4 regions of the Streptococcus sp. 544 genome follow, and region 3 is predicted to be linked to each of the others. Evidence: predicted binding sites of a transcription regulator. Region 3 holds the regulator's gene; each other region holds the start of a gene.
The links. The regulator CtsR, encoded in region 3, represses protease genes until heat stress. The targets are predictions, from matches to a motif close to TTGGTCAAAAAAGGTCAAANA.

Region 1: HT728_RS01695 (ATP-dependent Clp protease ATP-binding subunit) is a predicted target of CtsR. The motif match lies at 5,457-5,477, and genes of this name have one in related genera.
Region 2: clpP (ATP-dependent Clp protease proteolytic subunit ClpP) is a predicted target of CtsR. The motif match lies at 4,362-4,382, and genes of this name have one in related genera.
Region 4: HT728_RS03475 (ATP-dependent Clp protease ATP-binding subunit) is a predicted target of CtsR. The motif match lies at 2,555-2,575, and genes of this name have one in related genera.

Annotation. Positions count from the first base shown of each region.
Region 1 is NZ_VMMU01000003.1:4,904-12,935, reverse strand. It holds gene HT728_RS01710 (alpha-glucosidase) at 1-697, opposite strand, end outside; gene HT728_RS01705 (DUF1846 domain-containing protein) at 850-2,334, shown strand; gene HT728_RS01700 (S-ribosylhomocysteine lyase) at 2,429-2,911, shown strand; gene HT728_RS01695 (ATP-dependent Clp protease ATP-binding subunit) at 3,079-5,184, opposite strand; gene mraY (phospho-N-acetylmuramoyl-pentapeptide-transferase) at 5,954-6,934, opposite strand; gene pbp2X (penicillin-binding protein 2X) at 6,936-8,032, opposite strand, start outside.
Region 2 is NZ_VMMU01000006.1:79,463-87,494, reverse strand. It holds gene HT728_RS03095 (ABC transporter ATP-binding protein) at 1-171, opposite strand, end outside; gene HT728_RS03090 (branched-chain amino acid ABC transporter permease) at 171-1,127, opposite strand; gene HT728_RS03085 (branched-chain amino acid ABC transporter permease) at 1,131-2,000, opposite strand; gene HT728_RS03080 (ABC transporter substrate-binding protein) at 2,117-3,277, opposite strand; gene HT728_RS03075 (YlbG family protein) at 3,361-3,627, opposite strand; gene clpP (ATP-dependent Clp protease proteolytic subunit ClpP) at 3,706-4,296, opposite strand; gene upp (uracil phosphoribosyltransferase) at 4,470-5,099, opposite strand; gene HT728_RS03060 (cytidine/deoxycytidylate deaminase family protein) at 5,188-5,655, opposite strand; gene HT728_RS03055 (TetR/AcrR family transcriptional regulator) at 5,674-6,231, opposite strand; gene HT728_RS03050 (DegV family protein) at 6,356-7,201, shown strand; gene HT728_RS03045 (NAD(P)/FAD-dependent oxidoreductase) at 7,259-8,032, shown strand, end outside.
Region 3 is NZ_VMMU01000010.1:60,775-68,806, forward strand. It holds gene pnuC (nicotinamide riboside transporter PnuC) at 1-155, opposite strand, end outside; gene HT728_RS05805 (AAA family ATPase) at 165-1,223, opposite strand; gene HT728_RS05810 (ATP-dependent Clp protease ATP-binding subunit) at 1,371-3,803, opposite strand; gene HT728_RS05815 (CtsR family transcriptional regulator) at 3,805-4,263, opposite strand; gene HT728_RS05820 (ABC transporter ATP-binding protein) at 4,382-5,110, opposite strand; gene HT728_RS05825 (ABC transporter substrate-binding protein) at 5,110-6,117, opposite strand; gene HT728_RS05830 (ABC transporter permease) at 6,156-6,914, opposite strand; gene HT728_RS05835 (thiamine-binding protein) at 6,877-7,167, opposite strand; TPP riboswitch at 7,236-7,338, opposite strand; gene cbpD (choline binding-anchored murein hydrolase CbpD) at 7,421-8,032, opposite strand, start outside.
Region 4 is NZ_VMMU01000006.1:151,482-159,513, reverse strand. It holds gene HT728_RS03495 (bifunctional methylenetetrahydrofolate dehydrogenase/methenyltetrahydrofolate cyclohydrolase) at 1-390, opposite strand, end outside; gene HT728_RS03490 (amino acid ABC transporter ATP-binding protein) at 546-1,280, opposite strand; gene HT728_RS03485 (amino acid ABC transporter permease) at 1,280-1,963, opposite strand; gene HT728_RS03480 (DUF1797 family protein) at 2,154-2,384, shown strand; gene HT728_RS03475 (ATP-dependent Clp protease ATP-binding subunit) at 2,614-4,872, shown strand; gene HT728_RS03470 (NUDIX hydrolase) at 5,003-5,455, shown strand; gene HT728_RS03465 (DUF1827 family protein) at 5,666-5,965, shown strand; gene ezrA (septation ring formation regulator EzrA) at 6,151-7,878, opposite strand; gene gyrB (DNA topoisomerase (ATP-hydrolyzing) subunit B) at 7,960-8,032, opposite strand, start outside.

The DNA of each region.
Region 1 (8,032 bases), on a different contig from region 3:
TTAAGAGATTCTTATCGCCAAAGGTAGCCTGATTCATCTCCTTGAGATAGGGGTGGAGCATAGGACCATTATTGACTACCTTCTCGTCAGGGATTTTCCCAATCATATCAATAACATCCATACGGAAACCGCCAATCCCTTTATCAATCCAGAAATTCATCATCTCATAAATTTTCTGGCGAAGTTTTTCATTTTCCCAGTTGAGATCCGGCTGTTTCTTACTGAAAAAGTGGAGATAGTATTGACCTGACTTTTCATCGTATTCCCAAGCAGATCCGCTAAAGATAGAGTCTAGGTCGTTGGGCTCATCGCGCCAGATATAGTAATCTCTCTCAGGGCTATCAGGATTTTCACAGGCCTCGACAAACCAAGCATGTTCATCTGAGGTATGATTGACCACCAAGTCCATGATAATACGAATATCACGCTTCTTGGCTTCCGCAATCAGCTCATCCATATCCTCCATGGTTCCGAAAATAGCTGCAATCGCTTGATAATCGGCAATATCATAGCCATTATCATCCATGGGGCTGTCATAAACAGGAGAAAGCCAAATCGCTGTAATCCCCAGCTTGGCTAGATAGTCTAACTTACTAGTAATTCCTGGCAAATCGCCAATTCCATCTCCGTTGCTATCCATGAAACTCTTTGGATAAACTTGATAGACTACGGCATTGTGCCACCATTTTTCTTGCATCTTCTTACCTCATTATTTTCATAATCTATAGTCTATGATAGCGCTTTTTAGAATTTTGTGCAAGCGTTTGCCTAATCTTTTTAATTTCTTTTTTGACTCCATAGTTTCCTAACTTCCAATTTTTTATTATAATAGAGGTCAGAGGTAAAAAAATGAAAAAACAAGCTTTTAGTTCTGAACAATATTTGAATCTACAGCGCGACCACATTTTGGAGCGCATTAACCAATTTGACGGCAAGCTCTACTTGGAGTTTGGTGGCAAAATGTTAGAAGATTTCCACGCCGCTCGTGTTCTTCCTGGCTATGAGCCAGACAACAAAATCAAGCTCTTGCAAGAATTGAAAGAGCAAGTTGAGGTTGTGATCGCCATTAACGCTAGCAACATCGAACATTCCAAAGCACGTGGTGACTTGGGCATTTCTTATGACCAAGAAGTTCTTCGTTTGATTGACAAATTCAATGAATTAGGAATTTTTGTTGGCTCAGTGGTCATTACACAATACGCTGGCCAACCCGCTGCAGATGCCTTCCGCAACCAACTTGAGAAAAACGGAATTGACTCTTATCTTCATTATCCAATCAAAGGATATCCGACGGATATGGATCACATCATTTCTCCAGAAGGTATGGGGAAAAATGACTACATCAAAACCAGTCGCAACTTAATCGTCGTAACCGCTCCTGGACCTGGTTCTGGAAAATTGGCAACCTGTATGTCCAATATGTATCACGACCAAATCAATGGTATCAAGTCTGGCTACGCTAAATTTGAAACCTTCCCAGTTTGGAATCTTCCCCTTCATCACCCAGTCAATTTGGCCTACGAGGCTGCCACAGCAGACCTTGATGATGTCAACATGATTGACCCCTTCCATCTCCAAACCTACGGAGAAACCACTGTCAACTACAACCGTGATATTGAAATTTTCCCAGTGCTCAAACGCATGTTGGAACGTATCCTTGGTGAATCTCCATATGCTTCTCCAACAGATATGGGTGTCAACATGGTTGGTTTTGCTATTACAGACAATGAGGCTGCTGTCGAAGCTTCTAAACAAGAAATCATTCGTCGCTACTATCAGACTGTTCTTGATTTCAAAGCCGAAAAAGTTGGCGAATCTGCTGTCAAGAAAATTGAGTTGCTTATGAACGACCTTAGTATCACACCTGCAGACCGTAAGGTTGCTGTCGTTGCCCGTCAAAAGGCAGAAGAAACTGGCGGACCAGCCCTAGCCCTTGAATTGCCAACTGGGGAAATTGTCACAGGTAAGAACTCAGAACTCTTTGGTCCTACAGCCGCTGCTCTTATCAACGCTATCAAGAAATCAGCTGACATCGCTAAAGAAGTGAAACTAATCGAACCTGAAGTTGTTAAGCCAATCCAAGGTCTTAAAATTGATCATCTCGGTAGTCGCAATCCACGCCTTCATTCAAATGAAATCCTGATTGCTCTTGCCATCACAGCTACAGAAAATCCTGATGCCGCTCGTGCTATGGAAGAGCTTGGCAATCTCAAAGGAAGTGAAGCTCACTCAACCATCATCTTGACAGATGAAGACAAGAACGTCCTTCGCAAACTAGGTATCAATGTAACCTTTGACCCTTACTACCAATACGACCGCTTGTATCGTAAATAAAGATTTCAACCTCTCCAGCCTCGGAGAGGTTTTCTCTCTGTCTCAGGAGCCGGCTTTATGTTATAATGAAAGAAGAAAACTGAAAGGATTTACCATGTCAAAAGAAGTTATTGTTGAAAGTTTTGAACTTGACCACACCATTGTTAAAGCACCCTATGTTCGCTTGATTGGGGAAGAAACAGGGCCAAAGGGAGATGTCATCTCCAATTATGATATTCGCTTGGTGCAACCAAATGAAGACTCTATCCCTACCGCTGGTCTGCACACTATCGAGCACCTCTTAGCTAAACTCATACGTACTCGCATTGACGGTATGATTGACTGTTCACCATTTGGTTGCCGCACAGGTTTCCACATGATTATGTGGGGGCGTCACACCAGTGCTGAAATCGCAGCTGTTATCAAGGATTCGCTCAAGGAAATCGCTGAAACTACTACTTGGGAAGACGTCCCTGGAACAACCATCGAATCTTGCGGAAACTACAAGGATCACAGCCTCTTCTCTGCTAAAGAATGGGCAAAACTCATCCTAGAACAAGGGATTTCAGATGATGCCTTTGAGCGTCATGTGATTTAAACATAAAAGGAACCAGTTTTTTTCAGCTGGCTCCTTCTTTTTTTATTCTCAAAATTTTGTCTTATACTCAATGAAAATCAAAGAGAAAACTAGGAAACTAGCCGCAGGCTGTACTTGAGTACGGCAAGGCGACGTTGACGTGGTTTGAATTTGATTTTCGAAGAGTATTAGGCTTTTTCACGAATAACCAAACCACCATCTTCCATATCTGCTTCCAGATGTTTAGCATCAAGGTTATCCAAGTGGAAGTCTGTGACTTTGTCACGGATTTGTTGTTCAACCACACGACGGAGTGGACGAACACCCATGACTTCATCGTAGCCTTCCTCAGTCATGTATTCTTTAGCAGCTTCGCTCACTGCCAAGTCAATGTCTTTCTTAGAAAGCGTCTTGTTAACTTCAACCAACATAAGGTCTACAATCTTAGAAAGGTCTTCCTTAGTCAAGTGCGAGAACTCGATGACTGCGTTAAAGCGGTTGAGGAATTCTGGACGGAAGAATGGTTTCAAACGGTCCATCAATTCTGGTTTGTCCGCATCTTCTGTCAAGTTGGCTTCATAGCCAAATCCAGCATTTGATGTCGCAATAATGACAGTGTTCTTGAAGTTTACTGTATTTCCTTGACCATCTGTCAAACGACCATCATCCAAAACTTGAAGGAGAAGGGTGATGACTTGAGAGTCAGCCTTTTCAATTTCGTCGAGAAGGACGATTGAGTATGGATTGCGACGGACGCGTTCTGTCAAGGTATTGTTGTTGTCATCGTAACCAACATAACCTGCAGTTGTACCAATCAATTTAGATACGGCTGTGCGGTCGCTGTATTCTGACATGTCCAAACGGATGATAGCATCTTTCGTTCCAAACATATCGAGCGCCAATTGCTTAGCAAGCTCCGTCTTACCAACTCCAGTTGGACCTACAAATAGGAAGCTACCGATTGGGCGATTGCCTTCATCAAAACCAGCACGGTTACGACGGATGGCTTTTGCTACTGCTTCTACCGCCTTATCTTGACCAATAACTTTCGTCTGCAAACGATGACCCATATCTTTCAAACGTTCGATGTCCGTAGCCCCCATTTGAGATACTGGAATACCGGTCATTCGTTCTACAGATTCAGCCACATCGTTGACACTTGCAGTCACTTTCATATCTTCTGTGTGGTTTTCGATTTTCTTTTCCAATTCTGCGATGCGTGTTTTATAGTTTAGAGCTGCTTCAAAATCTTCTGACTCAACAGCTTTTTCTTGCTTGTCTTTTTCTACCTCAATTTCACGTTCAACAGCATGCACATCTGTTACAGGATGCTGAGCTGCCAAGTGAGCCGCCGTTACATCGACAAGGTCGATAGCCTTATCTGGCAAGCTACGTTGAGGAATATACTGAACAGAATAATCCACCGCTGCTTTCAAGACTTCGTCTGGCAAGATGACATTGTGGTGTTGTTGATAGAGGTCACGAATTCCTTGAAGAATTTTAAAGGTATCCTCTGCAGAAGGAGCATTAACCTTGACTTCGTTGAAACGACGAGCAAGAGCTGCATTCTTCAAGATGGTGTTACGGTATTCATCTTGAGTCGTTGCCCCAATCACTGTCAATTCTCCACGAGAGAGGGCTGGCTTGAGAATATCCGCAAGCCCTTTAGAACCACTGTCTCCACCCGTACTACCTGCACCGAGGATTTGGTGAATTTCATCAAAGAAGAGAATGATATTCCCTGCTTCTTTCACTTCATTGACTAGGTTTTGGACATTTTCTTCAAAGCTACCACGATATTGAGTCCCAGCCTCAAGACCTGAGATGTCAATGGAAATAATTTCCTTGTTCTTGATAGCAGCAGGAACATCACCATTCACAATAGCTTGTGCTAAACCTTCGACAACGGCTGTCTTACCAACACCTGCATCTCCGACAAGTACAGGATTGTTTTTAGTACGGCGTGAGAGGATTTCAGATGCTTCTTGAATTTCCTTGTTTCGGCCGATAACAGGATCCAACTTGCCTTCACGAGCTTCTGCTGTCAAGTTTCGACCTAGTTTAGCAAGGACACCGTCTTGTTTCATACCTGATGCCTGTTGTGGCATTTGGCCATCAACTTCTACATTTCCTGGCAATTGACCCGTTGCACGATAGTGAGCAAATTCCTCAGGTGTGACTTCACGGCCGTTAATCAAGTAACGACGGTTTTCTGAACTATATCCACGCATACCACCCATCAATTGGTTAAATAAATCATCCATGTTGTTAAAGTTATTAAAGTTGTTATTCATATTTCATACCTCGTTTGTTTTCAAATTTACTTAGTCAAAATAATTTGACTTTCTCTGACCTTTGTTTCAAAAAATTTAGACTAGCTATTTACTACTCTACGTATAATTTCAGGTTTTTCTTTGTCAAGCAGGAGTAGACTATCTTTACTTCTGAAGATTTCTAGATTAAACATAGACACACCTCTTTCTACTTTACTTTAAATAAGTGTTCGAGTAAGGTTTTCATTTACCTTACGTTCATAATATACTACATTAGTCAGAAAAGGTCAAGAGATTTGACTTTGACTGACCAATATTTTTTTAAACTCTTCGGAAACCTCTTCAAACTACATCAGCTTCGCCTTATCTACAACCTCGAAACCGTGTTTGAGCAGCCTAAAGCTAGCTTCCTAGTTTGCTCTTGATTTTCATTGAGCATAAGCGTTCTAGTAAGGCTTTCATTTACCTTACGTTCATAATATACTACATTGGTCAGAAAAGGTCAAGAGATTTGACTTTAATTGACCAATATTTTTTACACTCTTCTAAAATCTCTGCAAACCACATCAACTTCGCCTTATCTACAACCTCAAAATCGTGTTTTGAGCTGACTAAAGCTAGCTTCCTAGTTTGCTCTTGATTTTCATTGAGCATAAATGTTCTAGTAAGGCTTTTATTTACCTTACGTTTATAATATACCACATTGGTCAGAAAAGGTCAATAACTTTGACTTTGACTGACCAATGTTTTTTAGAATGCAAAAACACCCTGAAACGTCAGGGTGCCATTCTTACATCAAATATAAAATTGCTAGGGTCAGGAGACTTGCTAGAAGCCCAACTCCCCAAAAGAAGAAGTCAACCTTCCACTCGCTCCAAGGATTTCCTTTACCAGACAATCCTCCAAGCTCAAAATGGTGATGCACAGGCGTCATACGGAAAATACGTTTACCACCTGTCAGTTTGAAATAAGTTACTTGCATCATAACAGAAGTTGTTTCAAAAACATACACAATTCCGATAATCAAGAGAGTCCATTCTTGGTGGAGGGCCATAGAAATAGCTGCCAACATTCCACCTAGGGCCAAACTTCCCACATCTCCCATAAAGACCTTGGCAGGCTTATGGTTAAAGACGAAGAAACCGAGTAAACCACCAATCATGGCAAAAATCACCAGGAGAATATCCATCTGGCCTTGCACATAGGCAATAACTCCATAGGCAGACAAACTAATCGCCACTGAAATACTAGCCAGACCGTCAATACCGTCTGTCAAGTTGACTGCATTTGAAAAACCGACTAGCCAGAAAAGAGCAAAGAAAATATAGAAAAATCCCAAATGAACTGGATAACCAAATACAGACAGGATATCCCCTCCACGCTCATAGAAAAGATAGAAGATAACTCCACCTAGAAGCTGAAGAGCTAATTTTTGCTTGGGATTAAGCCCCTCATTGATCTTACGGAAGACCTTGAGAAAGTCATCTAAAAATCCGACAAGTCCATAAAGGACCAAGATGAACAAAATCATTCCCACATTATTGCTGAATTGGCTACTAAATAGGGCAAAAAAGAAAGCAACCAAGACAGAAGCAATTAAGAAAACCAAACCTCCCATTGTAGGAGTCCCAGCTTTTGCCTGATGCTGTTTGACATCCTCATGCATCTGCTGGCCTGTAATTTGCGCCTTTCTATAAAATTTGATAAAGGCCGGAATTCCTACTAAAGTTAGTAAAAATGTCACAATTCCAGCACTGATGGAAATAAACATATTAGTCTCCTAAAGTTAATGTAATTTTTTTAATGTCCTTGATAGCTGTGTTAGCACGAACATCTTGCTTCTGCACAGTAGAGCCCGAACCTTCAAATTCAAGTTCTATATTGAGCCACTTAGCAAAGGTCTCAGCAGTCTCTTTTGTCCAACCATACATATCTGGAACTTCCTCTGCTTTATCAGATAAGATCAGGACTTGCTGGTTCGGAGAAAGATTCTTCCCTTCTTCAGCAGAACTGTTTTTAATCTTCGTTCCTGTTCCCACAACAATAGGTTGTACAAGATTGCGACGCAATTCTTCTGCTAAATCACCAGGTGAAATATCCTTGACACTAGGCATAGGATAAGGACTTTGTTGACTTACTTGCTCCAAAGCTTTAGCTGCTGTTTGAAGATTGAGAGAGTCTTTCATAGCTGAAGCCCGCTCCAAGATAGGATTGGCAAATTCTCCCAACTGAATACCTGAATAATGTTCAGGTTGTTGGACCGTCACATACAAGATAAAATCAGGATTTTCAGCTGGATTCATCGATACAGCTGAGAAAATATAGTTGGTTAACCCGACTAGATAACCACCATTTTTCTCGTCAGCAATCTCAGCCGTACCAGACTTGAGGGCTACATTTTGCCCAGGAACAGTTACAGTTGGTTTCCCTGTCTTATGATTATACATAGTTCCATATACTGGATCGGTACCGACTAAAACCATATGCGTTCGCGTCAAGCTCGCTGCATCTTTAGAAACAGGATTTCCTACAATCTCTTTTTGAGATTTCCGAACAGATTGGTCATTTGGGTCATACAAGGCACTGATAAATTTAGGTTCTAACATGACTCCATCGTTGGCAATAGCCGTAAAGGCACGAATCATTTGCGTCTGAGTTACTGAAATCCCTTGTCCAAATGAACTCTGAGCAATATTAACAATATTGTCAGCTGGAAGTTGGCCTGCATATTCATCTGTCAAACCAAAACGAGTTGGAACCCCAAATTTAAAGCGGTTTAGATAATCCAACCAAGTAGTATCTCCCATTTTTTGTTCAAGAAGACTCATTCCAACATTACTGGAGAGAGCGAAACCTTGTAAGAAAGTCA
Region 2 (8,032 bases), on a different contig from region 3:
CTCGCTTGGTTCATAAACACCCGTCAAGAGGTTGAAAAGGGTGGTTTTCCCAGCTCCATTTGGACCGATTAGTCCAACCAGTTCCCCTTCGTTCAATTCAAGAGTCACATCTCCAACAGCTGTTAAACCGCCAAAATGTTTGGTTAACTGTTTTACTTCAAGTAATGCCATTAGTTTTGTTCCTCCTTTTTAGATTTTTTAAAGAAACGTGATAGGCTCAATTCCCATGTTCCAAGAAGTCCACCTGGTCTGAAAATCATTACCAATACCAAGGCCAAAGCGTAGATAATCATACGCACGCTAGCAACATCTTGGAGAAGCATATTCAAAATTCCCAGAACAATAGCTGAAACAATGGCACCTGTAATGGAACCAAGTCCACCAAAGACAACAATGATCAAAACGTTGATTGAGTTGATGAAAGTGTAATCTTTCGGTACAACAGATCCAATAAATCCTGCCTGAAGTGACCCTGCAATACTTGCAGTAATAGCACCAAAGACAAAGGCGATGATTTTAATTTTAGTCGTATTAACCCCAACTGACTCAGCAGCGATTTCATCCTCACGAACAGAGAGGGTTGAACGACCAATTGGACTACGCAAAAAGTTCAAGGTTGCAATGGTTGTAATCACGACAAAGAAGTAAACCATTTGCCAAGTTGTAAAGTTTGGAATTCCCAAGATACCTGCTGCACCATTTGTAAGGCTTCCACCATTGATGATAAAGATACGGATAATTTCAGAAACACCAAGAGTCGCTACCGCAAGATAGTCCCCCTTCAAGCGTAAGGTTGGAATTCCGACAAGCAAGGCAACTGCCCCAGAAAGCAAAGCACCTATCAGCATAGCTCCAAAGAAGGCACCGTAGGTTGGTGATTTAGAACCAATAATAGCTGCTGCATAGGCACCAATCGCCATGAAACCAGCATGCCCAAGTGAAAATTGTCCTGAAAAACCAACGATTAAGTTGAGACCAACAGCCAGAATAATATTAATTCCGATTTGTTGTAAAATCTGTACATAGAATAGATTGAGTACTCCGACTGAAACCAGTACACTAATCAAGCCATAGCCAGCTAACAAAAGGAGTAACCATAGAATATTAACTTTTAAATTTTCTTTCATCGCTTACACCTTCTCTTTCACATTTTTACCAAGGATACCAGCTGGTCGGACAATCAAAATCAACAACAAGATTCCATAAACAATGGCATCACGGAAGTCTGACATCCCAAAGGCTGTCGCAAAGGTTTCCAATAGACCAATCACAAAACCACCAAGAGCCGCACCAGGAATGATTCCGATACCACCAAGTACTGCGGCAACGAAAGACTTAAGACCTGGAGTAACTCCCATCAAAGGCTCAAGAGAGTTATAATAGAGTGCAATCAGAACACCAGCCGCACCCGCAAGAGCAGAACCCAAAGCAAAGGTAAAGCTGATAGTACGGTTTACATTGATCCCCATCAATTGCGCCGCATCGCTATCTACGGATACTGCACGCATGGCTTTCCCCATCTTAGTCTTTTGGACAATGACTTGTAACAAAATCATCAAAATCAAGGAAATGGCCAAAATCATTAACTGCACATTTGTTAAGCTAATTGGTCCCAAATCATAGCGAACTGTTTGAATTGCTTGAGGGAAGGCACGAGTATTGGCACCAACCAGATAGACCATGCCATACTCCAATAGGAAAGAAACCCCAATAGCTGTAATCAAAACAGCAATACGAGTAGAGTGACGCAAAGGTCGGTAAGCAAGAAACTCAATCACGACACCAAGCATGGCTGTCGCTAGCATAGCTACAATAAGCGCTACAAAGAAATTCATTTGGAAAGAATTGATCAAGAAATAACCGATAAAGGCTCCCATCATATAAATATCACCATGGGCGAAGTTGATGAGCTTGATAATTCCGTAAACCATGGTATATCCTAGGGCTAACAGCGCGTAAACACTACCTAGAATCAAACCATTTACTAGTTGTTGGAGCATAAGATTCACTCTTTCTATTTATAATTTCGAGGGTTTTCCCTCACCTTTTGATAGGTTCTTAAACATCGAAACAGGGAGTGAGTCCGAGGCTCATTCCCTATTTCAACATTTTTCTATTATGGTTTTACAACTTCTGCTGCTTCAACCTTACCATTGTTCATGGTCATCATGTAAGCAGTTTTGACTGTGTTGTGGTCTGCATCGAAGCTTGTTTGACCAGTTACACCTTCAAAATCTTTTGTTTTAGCAAGATTATCCTTGATTTCACCTGAGTTTTTAGCACCTTTTGCTGCGTTTGCTACAAGGTGAACTGAGTCATAAGCCAAGGCTGCAAATGTTGAAGGCTCTTCATTGTACTTAGCACGGTATGCGTCAAGGAAGGCTTTTGCTTTAGCTGAAACTTCTACAGTAGTTGAGAAGCCTGAGATAAAGTAAATGTTTGATGCTTTTTCAGCAGTTGCTTGTTGTACAAACTCTTCACCGTTGAATCCATCACCACCAACGATTGGTTTGTCAATTCCTATACCACGCGCTTGGTTTACAATTTTACCAGCTTCAGTGTAGTAACCAGGAACGATGATAGCATCAAAATCTTTCCCTTTCATTTTTGTAAGGGCTGCTTGGAAGTCTGTGTCACCTGCTACGAAAGTTTCATCTGCAACAATTTCACCTTTGTAAGATTCGCGGAAAGATTTAGCAATCCCTTTAGCATAGTCGCTGGCATTGTCAGTGTAAAGAACGACTTTCTTAGCTTGCAATTTATCAGTAACATAGTTTGCAATAATTTTTCCTTGGAAGCTATCTTGGAATGTTCCGATAAAGAGGTAATCTTGACCTTTAGTCAATCCATCTTGAGTCGCACTTGGTGAGATCAATGGAACACCTGCTTTTGTAGCGTTCGCTACCGCAGCTGCAGTTGCACCAGATGTCGCAGGTCCTACGATTGCTGATACTTTAGATTGGGTTACAAGGTTAGTTGTAACTGAAGCCGCCTCAGCTGTTTCAGACTTGTTATCTTTATCAACTACTTCGATTTGTTTTCCATCGATACCACCTGCAGCATTGATTTCATCAACAGCGAGTTGGGCACCTTTTTGTTCAGATGTTCCGTAGGCTGCTACGGCACCAGTTTCCTCGAAGTTAAATCCGATTTTGATTGTCTTTTCCTCTACTGAGTTACCAGCAGTGTTGACTGCTCCAGACTTCACTTCTCCACAGGCTGCAAGAAGTGCTACACTTGCAAGCGCCACAAAGGATAGGGCAAATTTTTTCTTCATCTTTTTTGTCTCCTTATTTCTTAAATAGTCTGTTAAGAATATACCGAATTATCAGAAAATTGTCAACACTTTTCTTTAAATTTTTATCTGATAACGTTTTCTTCTCGGTAAAGGTTGCCCACAAAGGGTGTTTCCAGTTCTTGGATATGACAAACTCTGACTTTTTTGATAAACTTTTCCTTGCTCAAGCGCCCGACCAATTGCTCCACTTCTTGAGTTGGAACATAAAGCTGTAAGTAACGATGTTTCTTGGAATGATAGGTAATATCTCCATAATCCTGCAGTTTTTTGGCATCACGATTATAGTAAAGATAGATAATCAAGCCAGATCGATTGACTTTTTCAAACATGATAAATCCTCTTTCTAAGAAATCTCTCCCTATTATACCAAAAAAAGCAAACCCAGTCGAGTTTGCCTTCTATCAACATTAGTTCAATGAATTGTTGGCCATGATTTCATCAATAAAGCCATATTCAAGTGTTTCTTGAGCACTCATCCAGTTATCGCGTTCTGCATCTGCGTGGACTTTCTCGATTGACTGACTTGAATTTTCAGCCAAGATTTTTTCCAAGGTGTTACGAGTTTTAAGCAAGTGTTCTGCAGCAATCGCCATATCGGTTTGTTGAGTACCACCACCTGTACCACCCATTGGTTGGTGAATCATGTATTCAGCATTTGGAAGCATGAAACGCTTGCCTTTTGCCCCACTTGATGCAATGACCGTCCCCATAGATGCAGCCATTCCCATAACGATGGTTTGGACATCTGCCTTGATAAAGTTCATGGTATCAACGATTGCCAAACCAGCTGATACAGAACCACCAGGTGTATTGACATAAAGGTAAATATCTTTTGTACTATCTTGGGCATCTAAGAAAAGCAATTGGGCAATAACAGAGTTGGCCATGTTGTCTTCAACTGGACCTGTCAGCATAATGATGCGGTCTTTGAGAAGACGTGAGTAAATATCGTAGGAACGTTCTCCACGACTTGTTTGTTCAATAACGACAGGAATCATTCATTTCTCCTTTTGAGTTTTATTTTTGTTGGTCAAATGACTGAAGATAAGACTATTATAATATATTGGTCAAAAAAGGTCAAATTTTTGCTCTGTTTTCATTAGACAGAAACAAAAATCCAACCCCCTTTCATGACAGGAAATTCTTTTCCAAGTCAGTCTTCTTTTCGATCTTATTTCGTACCGAACAAGCGGTCCCCAGCATCTCCAAGACCTGGAACGATATAACCGTGTTCGTTCAAGCGTTCATCCAAGGCTGCTGTAAAGATTTCTACATCTGGATGAACTTCTTGAAGGGCTTTTACACCTTCTGGAGCAGATACAAGGCAGACAAATTTGATATTTGATGCGCCACGTTTTTTAAGTGAGTCAACGGCCAAGATTGCTGAACCACCTGTTGCCAACATTGGGTCTACGACAAAAATTTGACGTTGGTCAATGTCCTCAGGCAATTTCACCAAGTATTCAACTGGTTGAAGTGTTTCTTCATCACGGTACATACCGATGTGGCCAACTTTAGCAGCTGGAACCAAGCTCAAGAGACCATCAACCATCCCGATACCTGCACGCAAGATTGGAACAATGGCCAATTTCTTACCTGCCAATTGTTTTTGAACTGTTTTTGTAATTGGTGTTTCGATTTCTACATCTTCTAGTGGAAGATCACGAAGTACTTCATACCCCATCAACATTGCAATCTCATCTACTAGCTCACGAAAAGCTTTTGTAGAAGTATCTGTACGACGCAAGATTGACAATTTGTGTTGAATCAGCGGGTGATTAATAACTTCAATTTTTCCCATTTTTGGAATTCCTTCTTTCAATTTATTCTTCTCATTATACCAAAAAACGGTTTAAAAATCTTTCTAAACCATTTATTTTTGATAATTTTTACATTAAATCTGCCTCTTTAAGAGCTGTCTGTACTGTCTCAAGTGGTAAATGAGTCAATTCTGTTCCCTTTTCTTGATAAAGGTATTGGGCATAGTCGTCCATTCGGTACTGGTTGATATAAACCACGCGCTTGCAACCAACCTGCAATAATTGTTTGGTACAGTTGAGACAAGGAAAATGGGTCACATAGGCTGTAAAGCCTTTGGGAACACCACGCTCAGCACCTTGAAGGATAGCATTGACCTCAGCGTGAAGGGTGCGAACACAGTGGCCTTCGATGACCAGACATTCGTGGTCAATACAATGCTCAGTCCCTGACACCGAGCCATTGTAACCAGTGGAAATAACCTTATTATCTTTTACCAGAATCGCGCCCACTTTGGCACGTTTACAAGTGGAACGATTGGCAATTAGTAGGGCTTGGGCTGCAAAATACTCATCCCAGGCCAGTCTTTTTTCAGTCATCTCTTTTCTCCTATTTCTCTATTTTTTAAAAAATGGTAAACCTAAATCTGCAATCTTTTCAGCTGGTACCTTCATGCCATCCTTGATCCATTTTAAAAGGACTGAGACGATGGCTGAGCTCCAGAAGGAATGAAGATAAGAGCTGACACCTTTTGATTTCCCATGGTATTTTTCTAGAAATTCCTGCATGGCTTGGACAAAGATTTTTTCTAGATGGTAATCCAAGGCCAATTGAATCACTCTAACTTCCTTTCTGGCCTCCCGGAAAAGGTGAACCCAAACCAAATAAAGGTCTGTCTTTAAATCATAATGATGCAACTGTTCCATAATATTATGGACAGTTCGTTTAAAGACGCTTTCTAAAATCTCCTCTTTGGAATCATAATTGCGATAAAAGGCCGCACGCGAAACGCCTGCACGTTTGACCAATTCAGAAATACTAATCTTGGTCAAGTCCTTTTTTTCCAAGAGCTGTAAGAGGGCTGTTTCGATGGCTTCTCTAGTTAATAAATTGGATTCTTGATTTGATTTTCTGAGATTTTCAAGAGACTTTTCAGAGATTCTACGTTCAGACATAACATTTTCTTTCTACTTGTCACAACAGACGGATGAGGCTTTTGTTTCAAGGGTTTTCATGATATAATTGTAAAAAAAGACAGAACCTTTGTCAATGTATAACTGACAAAGATGGAGAATTTCTATGACTTGGAAGATTATTGCTGACTCTGGTTGTGATTATCGTCAACTGGAAACACCAGCTATTGACACGACCTTTGTGAGTGTTCCCTTAACCATTCAAGTAGCTGATCAGGTCTTTGTTGATGATGCCAGTCTTGACATTGACCAAATGATGGAAACCATGTATGCAACTGCAGAAGCTTCAAAATCAGCTTGTCCAAGCCCAGATGATTATTTGCGAGCATTTGAAGGAGCCAAAAACATTTTCCTAGTAACCATCACAGGTACTCTTTCTGGTAGTCACAATAGTGCTCAACTGGCTAAGAATATTTATCTGGAAGACCATCCTGACACTAAGATTCATGTGATTGATAGTTTGTCTGCTGGTGGGGAAGTTGACTTGCTCGTAGAAAAATTAAATGACTTGATTGACCAGGGACTATCTTTTGAAGAAGTGGTTGAAGCTATCACTGCCTATCAAGAAAGAACCAAGTTGCTCTTTGTCCTAGCCAAAGTCGATAACTTAGTGAAGAACGGCCGTTTGAGCAAGCTTATCGGTACGGTCGTTGGCCTTCTAAATATCCGTATGGTCGGAGAAGCTAGTGAAACTGGAACCCTTGAATTGCTACAAAAAGCAAGAGGAGCAAAGAAAGCGATTCAGGCAGCCTATGAAGAGTTAGTAAAAGCAGGATATACTGGTGGCCGTATCGTCATGGCCCAACGTAATAACGAGAAATGTTGTCAACAGCTCTCAGAGCGAATTCGCGAAACCTTCCCACAGGCGGATATTAAAATTCTCCCGACATCTGGTCTCTGCAGTTTCTATGCAGAAGATGGCGGTTTGTTGATGGGATATGAAATCAACTAAGATCATTAGCAACAAGAGATGTCGAGCATCTCTTGTTTTTTGTGGTACAATAGATCTATGAAACATTTTGATACTATTGTCATCGGTGGAGGGCCTGCGGGCATGATGGCTACCATTTCCAGTAGCTTTTATGGTCAGAAAACTCTTCTCATCGAAAAAAATCGGAAACTCGGAAAAAAATTAGCTGGTACTGGTGGTGGTCGTTGCAATGTAACCAACAATGGTAGTTTGGATGACCTGCTAGCTGGAATTCCTGGAAATGGACGCTTTTTATACAGTGTCTTCTCCCAGTTTGATAACCATGATATCATTAACTTTTTTACGGAAAATGGGGTTAAACTTAAAGTCGAGGACCACGGACGCGTCTTTCCTGCTAGTGACAAATCTCGAACCATTATCGAGGCCTTAGAAAAGAAAATCACTGAGCTAGGTGGTCAAGTTGCTACTCAAACAGAAATTGTTTCGGTTAAAAAAATCGGCGACCAGTTTGTCCTTAAGTCAGCTAACCAAGTCTTCACTTGTGAGAAACTCATTGTCACAACAGGTGGTAAATCCTATCCTTCTACTGGTTCAACTGGTTTTGGTCACGAGATTGCCCGCCATTTCAAACATACCATTACCGAACTTGAAGCCGCTGAAAGTCCTTTGTTGACAGATTTTCCACACAAGGCCTTGCAGGGAATTTCATTGGATGATGTGACCCTAAATTATGGCAAGCATGTTATCACTCACGATCTGCTCTTTACCCACTTTGGTTTGTCTGGCCCTGCTGCTCTGCGTATGTCCAGTTTTGTCAAGGGTGGGGAGGTTCTCTCGCTAGATGTTTTGCCT
Region 3 (8,032 bases):
ACGATGAGATACAACCACTGGAAAAGACTACGGCCGACAAAGAGATCTTTCCAGAGCAAGTGCATGATTCCTGCAAAACCAATCTTGCGGGCTTCCGCATGGACATTTTTAAAGTTTTCGATAAATTGTGTGATTTTTTCAGTTAGTTTTTTCATAATTTTCTCCTAATCTGCTTGATAAATGGCATCAATAGCCTCTTTTGCAGTTTCATAATTTCCTAGATAATCCTCTGCTAGATAAACTAGTGGAATATTTGCTAAGTAGCGCTCCCTCATCTGATCCAAATGCTGGGAAAAACTATGACGAATATGGTCTTCTGCCATAGTCATATCTCTAAATCCGTCATTGACATAGGAGCCGACAGGCTGCACAAAGAGAATCAAGTCCCATTTCTCCTTAGCCAATATCGAGACAAAGAGATTATCAAAAGTCTCTCCCGATAAGTCCCCTTGATCCTCAGTCTCCATGTAATAATCATAGTAGCCCTTGGTTACTAAGGAGTTGGTGTCTGCTACCACCAGTCCCCTATTGGCATTACTGTCAATTAACTTAGAGGTCTGGTCATACTGCCCCAACAGGATATAATAGTAATCTTTTGGAGTCAATTCATCGTCGCGGACATTGTTTTTGATCTGGTATTCACGCGCGTATTCCAGACTAACGGGTGCATCGTAATACCTAGCCAAATCCTTGGCCAAAGTTGTCTTCCCATTGCTAGCACTTCCCATAATCAACACTTTCTTTGTAAACTGACGTCGGAAGGGTTGAGCAATATATTTCCAATATTTGCTTGGATTTTCTCGAATCATAGTCGCTGAGATACCAAACTTTCTTTCTTGCAAGACAGTCTCAAAGCCACGATTAGACAATTCTTGCTGGTAGTCTGCTTCTCCCACAAAGAAAATTAGTTCTTGCTGGTTTTTATCATAGGAAATCTCCGCTAACATTTGGTCCAACCACTCCTGCCAACCCATAGGGTAACGAGGAAGATTGATTTCATCTAACTTGCAGACAGAGGTCAACTCGTCATCACGAAAGGCCTCTCGGATATAGCGAAATCTTTTTTGAAGCGTTAAGCCTACCTGTTCCCCTCTGTCTCCCTCATAGCCTGAAACGACAACCCAAACCTGGTCACACTGCCGCTTTGCACACTGGATCAGATCGATATGCCCTTGATGAAGCGGAGCAAAGGTTCCAAATACCACTGCTGTTTTCTTTTTCATAAATGCATTGCCTTTTTATAATTTTCGATATTTTCATTGTCTATGTTTTTATTATAAACTATATTTTTATTTCGTCAATAGATTTTTATTATTTTTTATAAAAAAGTAGCAAAAAAGAGAATCAAGATTTCTCCTGATTCTCCATTTTTATACAATATCAAATTTTAACTGGCCTGCTTTGACACCAATCTTAAGTGTGCTGCCTGCCTCTAATTCTCCCTTGAGAAGAAGTTCTGCTAACTTGTCTTCCACTTCTGTTTGTAGGGTTCTGCGAAGTGGACGAGCTCCCATCTCTGGGTCATATCCTTGATTGGCCAACAATTTCAGTGCGGAAGTTTGTAATTTCAAGTCAATACCTTTTTCAGCCAAACTTGCCACTAAAGGTTTGACCATAATCTTCACCACTTCCTGCATATGGTCGCTAGACAGGCTATGGAAGACCACCTTTTCATCAATACGGTTAATAAACTCAGGTCTATAAGCTTTTTTCAGCTCTTCAAACATGCGTTTTTCCATATTTTCCTGATCAAAACGAATGTCCTTAGCTCCAAATCCGACAGTCTTGTCATCACGAAGGGCTGTCGCACCAAGGTTTGACGTCATGATGATAATGGTATTTGAAAAATCAACCTTGCGCCCCTTGCTATCTGTCAAGACACCATCATCCAAGACCTGTAAGAGAACATTAAAGATATCAGGGTGGGCCTTCTCTACTTCGTCAAAGAGGAGAACGGAATAGGGTTTGTTGCGAACCTTCTCGGTCAACTCCCCACCTTCTTCGTAGCCCACATAACCCGGAGGAGCTCCATTGAGACGGCTGGCTGCAAATTTCTCCATATACTCACTCATATCAAAGCGGATAAGGGCTGATTCGTCATCAAAAAGAACTTCTGCCAGAGCCTTGGCCAATTCGGTCTTCCCGACACCTGTGGGTCCTAGGAACATAAAGGAACCAATCGGACGCTTATGACTGCGAATCCCTGACTGGTTGCGACGAATCGCACGGCTAATGCTTGAAACTGCTTGATCTTGACCGATGACACGTTTGTGTAGTTCAGCTTCCAAATTCAAGTATTTCTTGGCATCCGTTTGAGTCAGTTTTTGGACTGGAATACCTGACAAGCGACTCAAGGTGGTCAAAATATCAGACTCTGTCACCAAGACTTTATAGACAGGCACTTCCTCTTCTTTAGCAATTAGTTGAGCAGCTTGTTTCCACTTACCATCCATCAAGGCCTTGTCAGCTGGACTCAAACCTGAATCGTCTGCTTTTACATTTTTAGTTTTATTTTGCACTGTTGCCGCTGCTTCATCCAAGAGATCGATAGCAGAGTCTGGCAAGTGACGACTGGTTAAGTAACGATGCGCCATCTTAACCGCTGTTTCAACCGCTTCATCTGTGATTTGTACCCGGTGATGTTTCTCATAAGTCGCCTTCAAACCTTGTAAAATGGTCATGCTGTCTGCCACACTTGGCTCTTCAATCGTTACTTTGGCGAAACGACGAGAAAGGGCCGCATCTTTTTCGATGTGTTTTTGGTATTCTTCCTGAGTGGTGGCACCAACCGTTCTCAAAGTTCCACGCGCCAAGGCTGGTTTTAAGATATTGGCCGCATCCAGAGTTGAATCAATCCCGCTCCCAGAACCCATGATAGTGTGAAGTTCATCGATAAAGAGGATGACTTGGCCATCTTTTTCAATATCCTTGATGATATTATTCATGCGTTCTTCAAAGTCACCACGGAAGCGCGTCCCTGCAACGACATTCATCAAATCAAGCTCTAACACGCGCATCTTAGCCATTTCAACAGGCACATCCTCACTAGCAATACGCTGAGCAAGACCAAGCGCCAGAGCAGTTTTCCCGACACCAGCATCCCCAACCAAGACAGGATTATTCTTGGTTTTCCGACTCAAAATTTGAATCATACGCGAGATTTCCTTATCCCGACCGATGACTGGTTCTAACTTGCCAGAACGCGCTTGCTCTGTCAAATCATGCGTATAGTCCTCGAGACCACCACTAGGAGTCTGCGGCATGCCCATCATATTGGCCATAGAATTTTGCTTGTCAGCTACTGTACGATGGCGTTGGCGTAGAGCCTTGAGATCTTCTCGAGTCCAGCCTGCACGTTCTTCTAGATTGCGACGAAGGGCAGCAATCTTGACCTGATCTTTCTTGTCTTCATAAGAAAAACCAGCCCTCTCCAAGATACGAGTCGCCAAGGCATTGCCATCATGCAAAATCGCATAGAGGACGTGCTCCGTCCCTAGCACCTTAGCATGGACCACTGACGCTACATACTCTGCTTCGTCAAAAAGAACCTGCAAACGATGGGAGAACGGCAATTCCGTAAAGGTTTCATCCTGGCTATAGTCTGTTTCAGTCAGTTCCAAAGCGACCTCTTCTAAACGGTCCATCTCATATGGATAATCATTTAAAGTCGCCCCTGCCACACTATAACTGTGATTGGACATGGCAATCAACAAGTGCCAAGACTCTAGGTAACGAGCTCCAAAATGGCCAGCAACCATGTAGGCACTTTCGATACATTCATTCAATGCTTTTGAATAGTTCATCTTACTTCCCTTTTCTATCTACCTCTTGTATGACCTGTCGTAGCATGTTTGCTCGAACAACTGGAGCTTCTTCTCCTAGAACGCGATCCAAAGCTACTGCCACCAGCAAATTCATCTCCTGCTTGGTCATCAATTCCTGCTCAACCAAAAGCTGCAGAATATCCTCATAAATTTCTTGACTAACTCGCTCACCAATCGAGTAAAGCAGCTCCCTGAGCATTTCATGATGACTAGAAAACTCAATCCGTCCTATACGAATGTAGCCTCCGCCACCACGTTTACTTTCAACCAAGTAGCCTCTACTTTCAGTAAAGCGTGTCTTGATCACATAGTTAATCTGACTAGGGACAACCTGAAAGGTATCTGCCAACTGACTACGTTGTAACTCCACGATACCAGATTGATCTAAAATCGCCTTGATGTAGGCCTCAATATGATCCGATGTATTTTTAAATCTCATTACAAACCCACCTCTCTCTTTAAACCTTGACTATCTTTGACTATTATACCGAAATTTTCTCATTTTTAAAAGAAAAAGGGCGCTGGTAAAGGATAATCTTCACCAACTCCCTATTTTTCTACTTATCTAAGCCTAATTCTGCTAAGATTTGACGTTTGTAGGCAATCTTTTGAACTTCCTTGTCCTCACTTTCAGACCAATCTAGTTTAATTTCTGAAACAATTTGCCCAGGGCGATTTTTCAAAATATAGATGCGGTCGCTGAGACTGAGGGCCTCCTCGATACTATGCGTGATGATCAAGGTTGTTAGCTGCAACTGCTTGTGAATCTCAAGGTACCAAGCGTGTAGTTCCATCTTTGTCATCTCATCCAAGGCACTAAAGGCCTCATCTAAGAGAAAGAGCTTGTGCCCGAAAAGGTAAGTCCGGAGTAAGGCTACACGCTGGCGCATCCCACCACTGAGTTCATGAGGGTATTTATCTCTTACAGCTGTCAACTGGAAGGTCGCAAGAATGTCATCTGCGCGAGCAATAGCTTCTGCCTTATCCACCTTTTGAATCAAGAGGGGCAGAATGATATTACCAAGCACCGTCTTGTGCTCCAAGAGCAGATCCTTTTGCAACATATAACTCACGCGCCCCTTGGGATTTTCTTCACCATCAAGGACAATTCTCCCTGACTGAACTTCTAAAATCCCCGCAATTAAGTTGAAAAGCGTAGTCTTACCAACACCACTTGGGCCTAAGATAGAAACCACTTCTCCTGAAGTCACCTGCAGGTTAATGTCCTCTAAAATCCTCTCTTGACCATAGGCATAACTGACGTGTTCTAGTCTAATCTCTGTCATTATTTCACAAATTCGTTGGTGAAGCCTTTGTCTGTCAAGTCTTCTTTAAGGATACCATTTTCTTTATCCCATTTGTAGAAGGCATTCCAGCGAGCTGCATCAAATTGACCCCATTTTTCCTTGTCGCTTGCGTATTCTTTTGACAAGTATTTTTGAGATTCGATGACAAAGTCACGTTTTTCCTTGAGTTCAGGTGCATTTTTGATGAGGATATCAGCTGCTTCTTCTGGATGCTCCATAGCATATTGGTAACCTTTTTTGATAGCTTGGATGACTTTACGAGCTTCTTCTTTATTGTCTTTCAGATAGTCGTTGTTTGCGATGATAACTGGTGAATAGTAGTCAAACTCCTTGACATAGTCTTTCAAATACATGAAGTTAGCATCTACACCTTGAGATTTAGCAAGAATTCCATCCCAACCGTAGTAAATCCAAGCAGCGTCAAAGACACCATTGGCAATCGGTGTGATTGAGTTTGAGTCGTTGTTTGGTACTTTTTCAACTTTTTCAAAGTCCCCACCTTGTGATTCTACCAAGGTTTTCAACATAGCCAGTTCAGTTGGGTCATTCCAAGTTCCGTATTTCTTACCAACCAAGTCTTTTGGACTGCTTACATTGTCAGATTTACGAGAGATGATTCCTGATGTATTGTGTTCAACAATAGCTGCAACGGCAGTAATTCCTGCCCCTTTTTCCAATTTCTTAGCCATGTAGTCTTGGAAATACACTGCAAATGGTGCCTTACCATTGATAACCAAGTCAGAAGAACTTTCTTCTGGTGGCAATTTCAAATCAACATCCACTCCAGCTTCTTTGAAATAACCTTTTTCCTTGGCAACATAAAGCCCTGTGTGATTGGTATTTGGCGTCCAGTCTAGGATAAAGTCAATCTTCTTGAGTTCTGCCTCTTTGTTATCCTTAGAAGTAGTTCCTTGACCACAGGCCACAAGCACAACAGCTACAAGAGCTGTCACAAGCGTTAAAAACACTTTCCATGTTTTCTTCATTTTGATTTCCTCTTTTCTTTTTCAGAAACATTCTTATTCTAAGAACGTTTCCATTTAATAACATATTTCTCGCTGATATCGACCAACTTCATACCCAAAAGGCTGATAATCGATACCAGAATAATAATAGCAAACATGGTATCATACTGAAACAGTTTCTTGGACTGAATCATGTAGACACCTAGTCCTTCAAAGCCTCCCAACCACTCAGATACCACTGTTGTGATAAAGGCGTAGGAGACACTGACCCTCAGACCTGCATAAAAGTAGGGCAGGCTGACTGGAATTTTAAAATGCCACAGGATTTGCCAAGGCTTGGCCCGCATCAGACTAAACAAGGTCAACATATCCTTGTCACAATGCCTAAAACCGTCCAAAATGCTGACGATGATAGGAAAAGTTGTCGTCAAGATAATCAGGACAATCTTGGGCAGAATGCCATAACCTAGCCACAAGACCAAGATAGGAGCTATGGCAATGGTCGGGATAGTCTGAACAACCACCATCATAGGGTAAATCAGGTCATTGAGCCAAGTCAAACTGTCCATGAGTACAGCCATGAGACAGGCAATCAAGACTCCCAAAATTAGACCTAGCAAAGCCACTCTCAAGGTCGCCCAGCTATGGTGCCAGAGAAATTCTCTATCACGCACAAAAGACTGGAGGATCTCAAGAGGAGTTGGCAGGATAAACTTGGGGAGAAGTTTAAGAAAACCTGCTAACTGCCAGATTGACAAGACTCCCAGAAAGCCCAATAGACTAATGTGTCGTCTCAGTATACTTTTCAAGTTTCTCATCAATACTTAAAATCTCTCCTACATTTATTTTGACATTGGCAAAGACATTATCTGCCTCCTGCCCTGCCACTTCCAGCGCTTCTTTGAGAATACGCATGAGCTCATCAAACTCCCCTTCCAAGACCGTTTCAAATGGTGTCACCACCATGGTCACTTCTTGAGCTTGCAGGTAAGCAATGACCTGATCGATAACAGCTATCCGATCAATCCCCTGCGCTAGGGGTAAAACTTGCAAGGCAATGCTTGCTTTCATAAAAACCTCCTCTTCTCGTTTTCCTTTGACAAAAAGAAAAACCTTTACCATATATGGAAAAGGTCAAGAATAGACTAAGTATCGTTCCCTACGCTGGCATTACCCAGATCAGGTGCGGTCGAAGTTTAACACTTCCTCTCAGACTGTACACAGACTCCCATATATTATATAGATATATGATAGCGCAAAATAAGAAAAATGTCAAGGAAACTGCTTACAGAAAAGAGCAGGAAAAATTTCCTACTCCAATTTTCTATACTCGTTCTCCATCACTGTTTACTCTGTAGCCATCCACCGTCGTATTAACAGCTAAGACACCTGAAGAGTAAGAATAATACCACTTACCAGAAACTTGATACCAGCCTGTTTTCATTGCCCCTGAACTATCCAGATAATACCACGAGCCATTTTCCTTTAACCAGCCTATCTGCATTTCACCAGATGATTTCAAATAATACCAGCTAGATCCATCTTTCAACCATCCCGTTGATTTAGACCCATTTGATTTGAAATGATACCAACTACCATTTATTTTCTTCCAACCGACAGTCGATCCATTATTTGAGCTATAATTAGAGCTATTCCCTGATTGGTTCTGATAATTCTGTGAAGAAGTCACACCCTCTAACTGGATATAACGACGACTTCCGTTATAAGCCGTATAACTCAACCACTTGTAGCCGTCTTTTTCGAGAATTTGATCATAATGAACCTTCTCCCCAGGATAATAGTAATCAATCGCAGTTGCGCTAACTAATGGCTGATTTTTGATAGCAGACTTGCTCTTAAAATAATGTGTTCCTCCTGTTGAAGAAAGACTAGAATTACCTAGAGGATTTTTATTCACAGCCTCCAATTGAACATA
Region 4 (8,032 bases), on a different contig from region 3:
AAGGCGTCCCATATTTAGGGGATGGAAACCATCCACATCCTTTTCTGGGTCAATAGCTAATAAAACCGCCTCTTCATCAATGTGTTTTGGTAATGGCAACTGGACCAAAATCCCATGCCAAGCTGGATCCTGATTGTATTTGGCAATCAGGTCTAACAATTCCTCTTGCGTAATGTTCTCTGGAACTCGCACTACTTCGCTACGGAAACCAGCCGCAAGGGCAGAACGTTCCTTGTTGCGAACGTAGACTTGGCTGGCTGGATTGTCCCCAACCAAAATCACTACCAAACCAGGCACTAGACCTGTTTCTTCCTTTAATTTTGCAGTCTTTTCAGCCAACTGCCCCTGCAATTTGGCCGCTAAAGCTTTCCCATCAATAATCTGTGTCATATCACTTCTCTTTTCTTTCAAATATCTTCCATTATACCAAAAACTGCCAGCACCCTCTAACACTTCTTTCCTAGGCTATCCTATAGTTTCAAACTATAAGAAAAAGCTCAGGTCGAGCTTTTCTTTAATATCTTGTCTTGAAATTTTAAAATAGATTATAAAACCTTACTCAAGAAGTCTTTAGTTCGTTGTTCTTGGGTTTGTTCAAAAATCTGCTCAGGTGTCCCGTCTTCAACAACTACACCGTCTGCCATAAAGATGACACGGTCTGCCACCTCACGGGCAAATCCCATCTCATGTGTTACGATAACCATAGTCATCCCTGACTTGGCAAGATCTTGCATAACAGCCAATACCTCACCTACCATTTCAGGATCCAAAGCTGAAGTTGGCTCGTCAAAGAGCAAAACATCTGGTTCCATGGCCAACCCACGCGCGATGGCAATCCGTTGTTGCTGTCCGCCCGACAGACTCTGTGGATAAGCAGTTGCCTTATCTGGCAAACCAACTTTTTCCAAAAGCTCTTTGGCCCTCTTCTCTGCAATTGCCTTGCTTTCACCTTTGGTCTTGATAGGTGACAAGGTGATATTTTCCATCACAGTCATATTAGGAAAGAGATTGAATTGTTGGAAAACCATGCCCATCTTCTCACGCATGGCAAAGAGGTCATTCTTCTTGTCCGTAATATCAACTCCCTCAAAGATAACCTTCCCTTTGGTTGCTTCTTCCAACAAATTCATAGAGCGAAGCAAGGTAGATTTCCCGCTTCCTGAAGGACCGATGATAACGACAACTTCTCCTCTTTTAATCTCGAGGTTGATGCCCTTCAATACTTCATTCTTTCCAAAGGATTTATGTAAATTTTCAATTTTTATCAAGGTTTCTGTCATTATTTCTTATCTCCTTGTCCCATACGTTTTTCAAAAGCTTTCAAGGCTACGGTCAAAATAGAGGTCATAATCAAGTAATAAAAGGCTGCAAATAAAAGTGGTGTCAAAGGCAAATAGGTTGTTGTAGAAACTGTTGTAGCCCCATTCCATAACTCCATAACACCGATAGCTGATAAGAGGGAGCTGTCCTTGATAATGGTGATAAATTCGTTCCCCAATGCTGGCAAAATATTTTTGATTGCTTGTGGCAAAATCACATAGCGCATCGCATTTTTAGGACGAATCCCTAACGAATAAGCCGCTTCTAGCTGACCTTTTGGAACCGCATTAATCCCAGCACGAACAGTCTCAGAAACATAAGCACCACTGTTCATAGAGATAATCAAAATCCCTGGAATCAGACGAGAAAGATCAACACCCAAAATTCCAACCTGAATAGTCGGGGCATTGATATGCATAAGAGCAAAGGCAATCATAATCTGAACCATCATCGGTGTCCCACGGAAAATCCAAACGTACAAGTTGGCGAGCCAGACAAGCGGTTTAAACTTTGAACGTTGCCCAAAAGCCAAGACAACACCTAAAATGGTTCCCAAAAAGACAACACAGATAGAAATGAGAACCGTCACGACAGCCCCATAGTTAAAATAAGGTAAATACTTAGGTAAAAAAGAAAAATTCATAGTCACACTGCTTTCTAAAATAGAATACTGTATGATTATAACATGTATTGAATTAAAATTCAAACTTTTTATTTGATTTATTCAAAAAAACTTTAAGCTAGTAGAATTAGCGAGAAATCTTAGTTTTTTCTAGTCAATTTGGCCTCCTTTATGGTAAAATAGTAACGATAAGAAATGAAGGAGAATCAAAATGGAATCACATTTGGTTAGAATCATCAACCGCCTTGAAGCAATGGCAAACGATGGCGGAAATTTAAAACGTAATTTTGAACGCGAAGGAGTTGTTGTTGCAGAAGTTGCGTACAGCCACGACGAAGAAAACGGCTCAATCTTTACCCTTCGTGATGTAGAAGCTCGCGAAACCTATACTTTTGATAGCATTGACTTGATTGCAATGGAGATTTACGAACTTCTCTACTAATCTAAAACAAGCAGGATTACCCCCTGCATGTCTAACCAAAATCCTTTTTGTCTCACAAATAGGATTTTTTTATAGTCCAAATTCACAAAAATTTTCATTGTAACAACTTCTCAAAGCTGCAATCTTTTTACTTGCTTTACACCCCAATCCTGTTATAATGAAAGTATAGAAATTTGACTATTTTTGACCTTTAAACAGGTCAGGCTAAAGAAAGAAATGAGGTAGATGTATGCTTTGTCAAAACTGTAAAATCAACGACTCAACAATTCATCTTTACACCAATCTCAATGGAAAACAAAAACAAATTGACCTCTGTCAAAACTGCTACAAGATTATCAAAACAGATCCTAACAACAGTCTCTTTAAAGGAATGACAGATTTGAACAATCGTGACTTTGACCCCTTTGGTGATTTCTTCAATGATCTAAACAATTTCAGACCTTCTAGCAATACTCCTCCGACTCCCCCAACCCAATCAGGTGGAGGTTACGGTGGAAATGGCGGTTATGGTTCCCAAAATCGTGGACCTGCCCAAACTCCGCCCCCAAGCCAAGAAAAAGGCCTGCTGGAAGAATTTGGTATCAATGTAACTGAGATTGCCCGTCGTGGAGATATAGACCCTGTTATTGGGCGCGACGATGAGATTATCCGTGTCATCGAGATTCTCAATCGTAGAACCAAGAATAATCCTGTTCTTATCGGTGAACCAGGTGTCGGAAAAACGGCCGTTGTCGAAGGTCTAGCTCAGAAAATCGTTGATGGCGATGTTCCACATAAACTCCAAGGTAAACAAGTCATCCGTCTGGATGTGGTTAGCTTGGTTCAAGGAACGGGTATCCGTGGACAATTTGAAGAACGCATGCAAAAACTCATGGAAGAAATTCGCAAACGTGAGGATATCATTCTCTTTATCGATGAAATCCATGAAATTGTTGGTGCTGGTTCTGCGAGTGATGGTAATATGGATGCTGGAAATATCCTCAAGCCAGCCCTTGCCCGTGGGGAACTACAACTGGTCGGTGCCACTACCCTAAATGAGTACCGTATCATTGAAAAGGATGCTGCCCTAGAGCGTCGTATGCAGCCTGTCAAAGTCGATGAACCAACAGTGGAAGAAACAATCACTATCCTCAAAGGAATTCAAAAGAAATACGAAGACTACCACCACGTCCAGTATACCGATGCTGCAATTGAAGCAGCTGCAACTCTTTCCAATCGCTACATCCAAGATCGCTTCTTGCCTGACAAGGCCATTGACCTCCTAGATGAAGCTGGCTCTAAGATGAACTTGACCTTGAATTTTGTCGATCCTAAAGTCATTGATCAACGCTTAATCGAGGCTGAAAATCTCAAGTCTCAAGCTACACGAGAGGAAGATTTTGAGAAGGCCGCCTACTTCCGCGACCAGATTGCTAAGTATAAGGAAATGCAAAAGAAAAAGGTCACAGACCAGGATACTCCTATCATCAGTGAAAAAACCATTGAGCATATTATCGAGCAGAAAACCAATATTCCTGTTGGCGATTTGAAAGAGAAAGAACAATCTCAACTTATCCATCTAGCTGAAGACCTCAAGTCTCATGTTATTGGGCAAGACGATGCTGTCGATAAGATTGCCAAGGCTATTCGCCGGAATCGTGTCGGTCTCGGTACCCCTAACCGTCCAATTGGAAGCTTCCTCTTTGTCGGACCAACTGGTGTCGGTAAGACAGAACTTTCCAAACAACTAGCTATCGAACTCTTTGGTTCGGCTGACAGCATGATTCGCTTTGACATGAGCGAATACATGGAAAAACATAGTGTGGCTAAGTTGGTCGGCGCTCCTCCAGGTTATGTTGGCTATGATGAGGCTGGGCAATTAACTGAAAAAGTTCGCCGCAATCCATATTCTCTTATTCTATTGGATGAAGTAGAAAAAGCCCATCCAGATGTCATGCACATGTTCCTTCAAGTCTTGGACGATGGTCGTTTGACAGATGGGCAAGGACGCACCGTTAGCTTCAAGGACTCCATCATCATCATGACTTCAAATGCTGGGACTGGAAAAGCCGAAGCCAGCGTTGGATTTGGTGCTGCTAGAGAAGGACGAACTAACTCTGTCCTCGGTGAACTCGGTAACTTCTTTAGCCCAGAGTTTATGAACCGTTTTGATGGCATTATCGAATTTAAGGCTCTCAGCAAAGATAATCTCCTTGAAATCGTCGAGCTCATGCTAGCGGATGTTAACAAACGCCTTTCTAGCAATAACATTCATTTGGATGTAACTGAAAAGGTCAAGGAAAAATTGGTTGACCTTGGTTATGATCCAAAAATGGGGGCGCGCCCACTTCGTCGTACTATTCAAGACTATATTGAGGATGCAATCACTGACTACTACCTTGAAAATCCAAGCGAAAAAGATCTCAAAGCAGTTATGACCAGCAAGGGCAAGATTCAAATTAAATCTGCCAAAAAAGCTGAAGTGAAAACTTCTGAAAAAGAAGTATAAATCCTATAGAAAAGGAGTAGAAAATGAAAATTTTCTGCTTCTTTTTTACTAAAATAACTGTAATTTCTTGACAGCTTGCCCTTTGTCCATTATGATAATAATAACGATACTAGATAATGAGGAAAATTCAATGGCAAACCCAACTTTCGGAGAAAAAAAAGCGAATACAGACTATGTTGCACGCTATGGAGTGTATGCAGTTATCCCTGACGCTGAACAAAAACAAATAGTTTTAGTTCAAGCTCCTAATGGTGCTTGGTTCTTACCAGGTGGCGAAATTGAATCAGGTGAAAATCATCAGGAAGCCCTAAAGCGTGAATTGATTGAAGAGCTTGGATTCACAGCTGAAATTGGTACCTACTACGGACAAGCTGACGAATATTTCTACTCTCGTCACCGTGACACCTACTACTACAATCCTGCCTACCTCTATGAAGCGACTTCTTTCAAAGAAGTACAAGAGCCACTAGAAGACTTTAATCATATTGCTTGGTTCCCTATTGACGAGGCTATTGAAAATCTCAAACGTGGTAGTCATAAATGGGCCATCCAATCTTGGAAAAAACAGCATAAGATTGACTAATACTCTTCGAAAATCTCTTCAAACTACGTCAGCGTCGCCTTACCTTAGATATGGTCACTGACTTCGTCAGTCTTATCTACAATCTCAAAACTGTGTTTTGAGCAACCCGCGGCTAGCTTCCTAGTTTGCTCTTTGATTTTCATTGAGTATAAATCAAGCGACTTTATTCAAAAAGTGCTATAATAGAATTAGAAAATCGGAGGAAATATTATGAAGCTTATCAATACGACAAACTCACACTCGCAACTTGTAAAAAGTCAGCTAGAAAGTACCGATGCAACCCTTGTTGAGGTTTATTCTGCAGGGAATACAGATGTTATTTTTACCCAAGCTCCGCTTCACTATGAAATCCTCATCTCAAATAAACACCGTGCTATTCGTGAGCCTGAAATCGAAACCATTCAAGAATTTTTCTTGAAACGTAAAATTGATAAGGAATCTATTGATGAGGCCAATATCAAGACACTCTACTCAGAAAAATTGATTGGAATTTCAATCCCAATCAAGTAAAGAACTTGAGTAAAAACTCGATTTGAGAGAAAGTCCAATAAGTCTTTCCATAATAAAACGCATAGTAGCAAGAGTTCCTAAACCCGCTATTATGCGTTTTTATCATTTTGAATCCTTTTGCTCACGATATTACTATAGAAAAAGATTTGATTCTGCTCCTCACACAATCAAATCTTTTTCTTTTATTAAAAACGAATCGTTTCACGTGTTTTCTCATATGAGGTAACAAAGCGATTGGTTACACCAGGCTCTGCCACTTCCAATGCTTGAGAAATCTTGTCAAATGAAGCATGATAATCAAATTCTTTTTCAAAAATATCTAAAGCTTCGTTAAATGCTTCTTGAATGCGTTCATCAAATGAGCGGTAACGGTTAGAATACTGTAATAATTGTTCTGTCAAAGTTGCATATTGTACAATATTATAAGTTTCCGTTTCTAAAGCTTCCATATCATTCGTTGCAATTTCAAGAACTCGGGTAACAGATTCAATGTTAATCATTTTCTGTTCTAACTCAACCATTAAATCCTCGGTATTATTGCTTGCCGTAAAGAATAACTTCAAGAAAGTTTGTGGAATACCTGGCAGATTGCGTTTTTCCATGTATCGCTTGATAGTATGGAGACGATTGACATAAACATTGGCCTTTTGACGTGCATTGATATCATCTTTCTCAATTTGTGTCAGGCGCTCACTAACTGAAATTTGCTCATCTTCAATATCTTTTAGTTGAGTTTGTAAATCCTCAAGATTTTCTTCAAGAACTGAATAAGCTTGGGTTGGTTCTTCTTGATTTGAAGTTACCTCAACAATAGCTGCCTCAAAATTCTCTAATTCTGTCTGAATACGACGAACATGGCTTGCAGCTGTCTCAGGAAGTAAATAGGTCTTGCTCAAACGTGCAATATCTTCTCCCAATAAAGTATTATTCTCTTTCATATGTTGAAGGTAAGTTGGAAGAGTTGCAAGTAGATTTTCCACTACTTTCTGAGCAGCAATTTCTCGAGTAAAAATATCATACAAGGCATTGATTTCCTCTTGTGCCTGTCCATTCTCATATTCGGCATTATCCAATTCCAACTGACGAATATTCTCTTGGTTTTTCTTGAATGCTTCATAAAGCAAGTGGAAACGTGCTTCAATATCCGTTTCAACAAAATGATAATTAGCATCAATTAGTTTACGATAACCATCTTCTAAATCTTCTAGTTGATCTGGTAGCTCTTTAGATAATGTTGTTACAATTGCTGGTATACGATCAACAATATGTGTCAAAGCCAAGATATGATTTTCAGCATTATCCAAAATCACTGCGGCTTCCACAGGGTCACCCGATGAATTCAAGGTTACAAATTGTGAAAATTCAGATTGGATATTTTCTAATTGTTTTTCAATTTCATCCAAGGCTTGACCATACTGTTCTGAATTTTCAGCAACTCTATGCTGAAGTTCCTCAAATAAATCCAAAGCATGAAGAACACGACCACTATTTTTAGATTCTTGCTTCTCTAAGTCTGCCAAAGCATTGCGAATTTCAGCAATATCTTCTTCAATCAAAGTAATTTGACTCTCAATTTGGTCAATTTGATGACTGGCCTTGAGAAAACGAAATGAATGGTTATAGCCTTCTGCTTCAAAGAGATTATTTTCAATATCGGCAAAAGAGTTGAGAGATAAATCGACCCATTTTTGATTCCATTCACGGAAAGCCACTTGACTTTGTCCAATCAAGTGCATATTTTTTACAGCTTCTACTTCATCATTTACTGGAAGATTGTATAGTTCTTCTTTTCTTTCTTCTAGCGCCTCTAATCTTCCCTCATTTCGCTTACGTAGAAAGATTGCCACTACATAAGCCAGAACTAAAATGACTGCAATTGCAACCATTAAATAAATTAGTTGTCCATTAGACATATCAAACTCCTTTTTTACTTGAAACAATCGTAATGATTATATCATATTTTTTAGACCAAGGGAACTACTTCTCCCGATTTTTTAGACATCAAGTGTACTATAAACGGCATTTTCTTCGATAAACTCACGACGAGGTTCTACTCGATCCCCCATC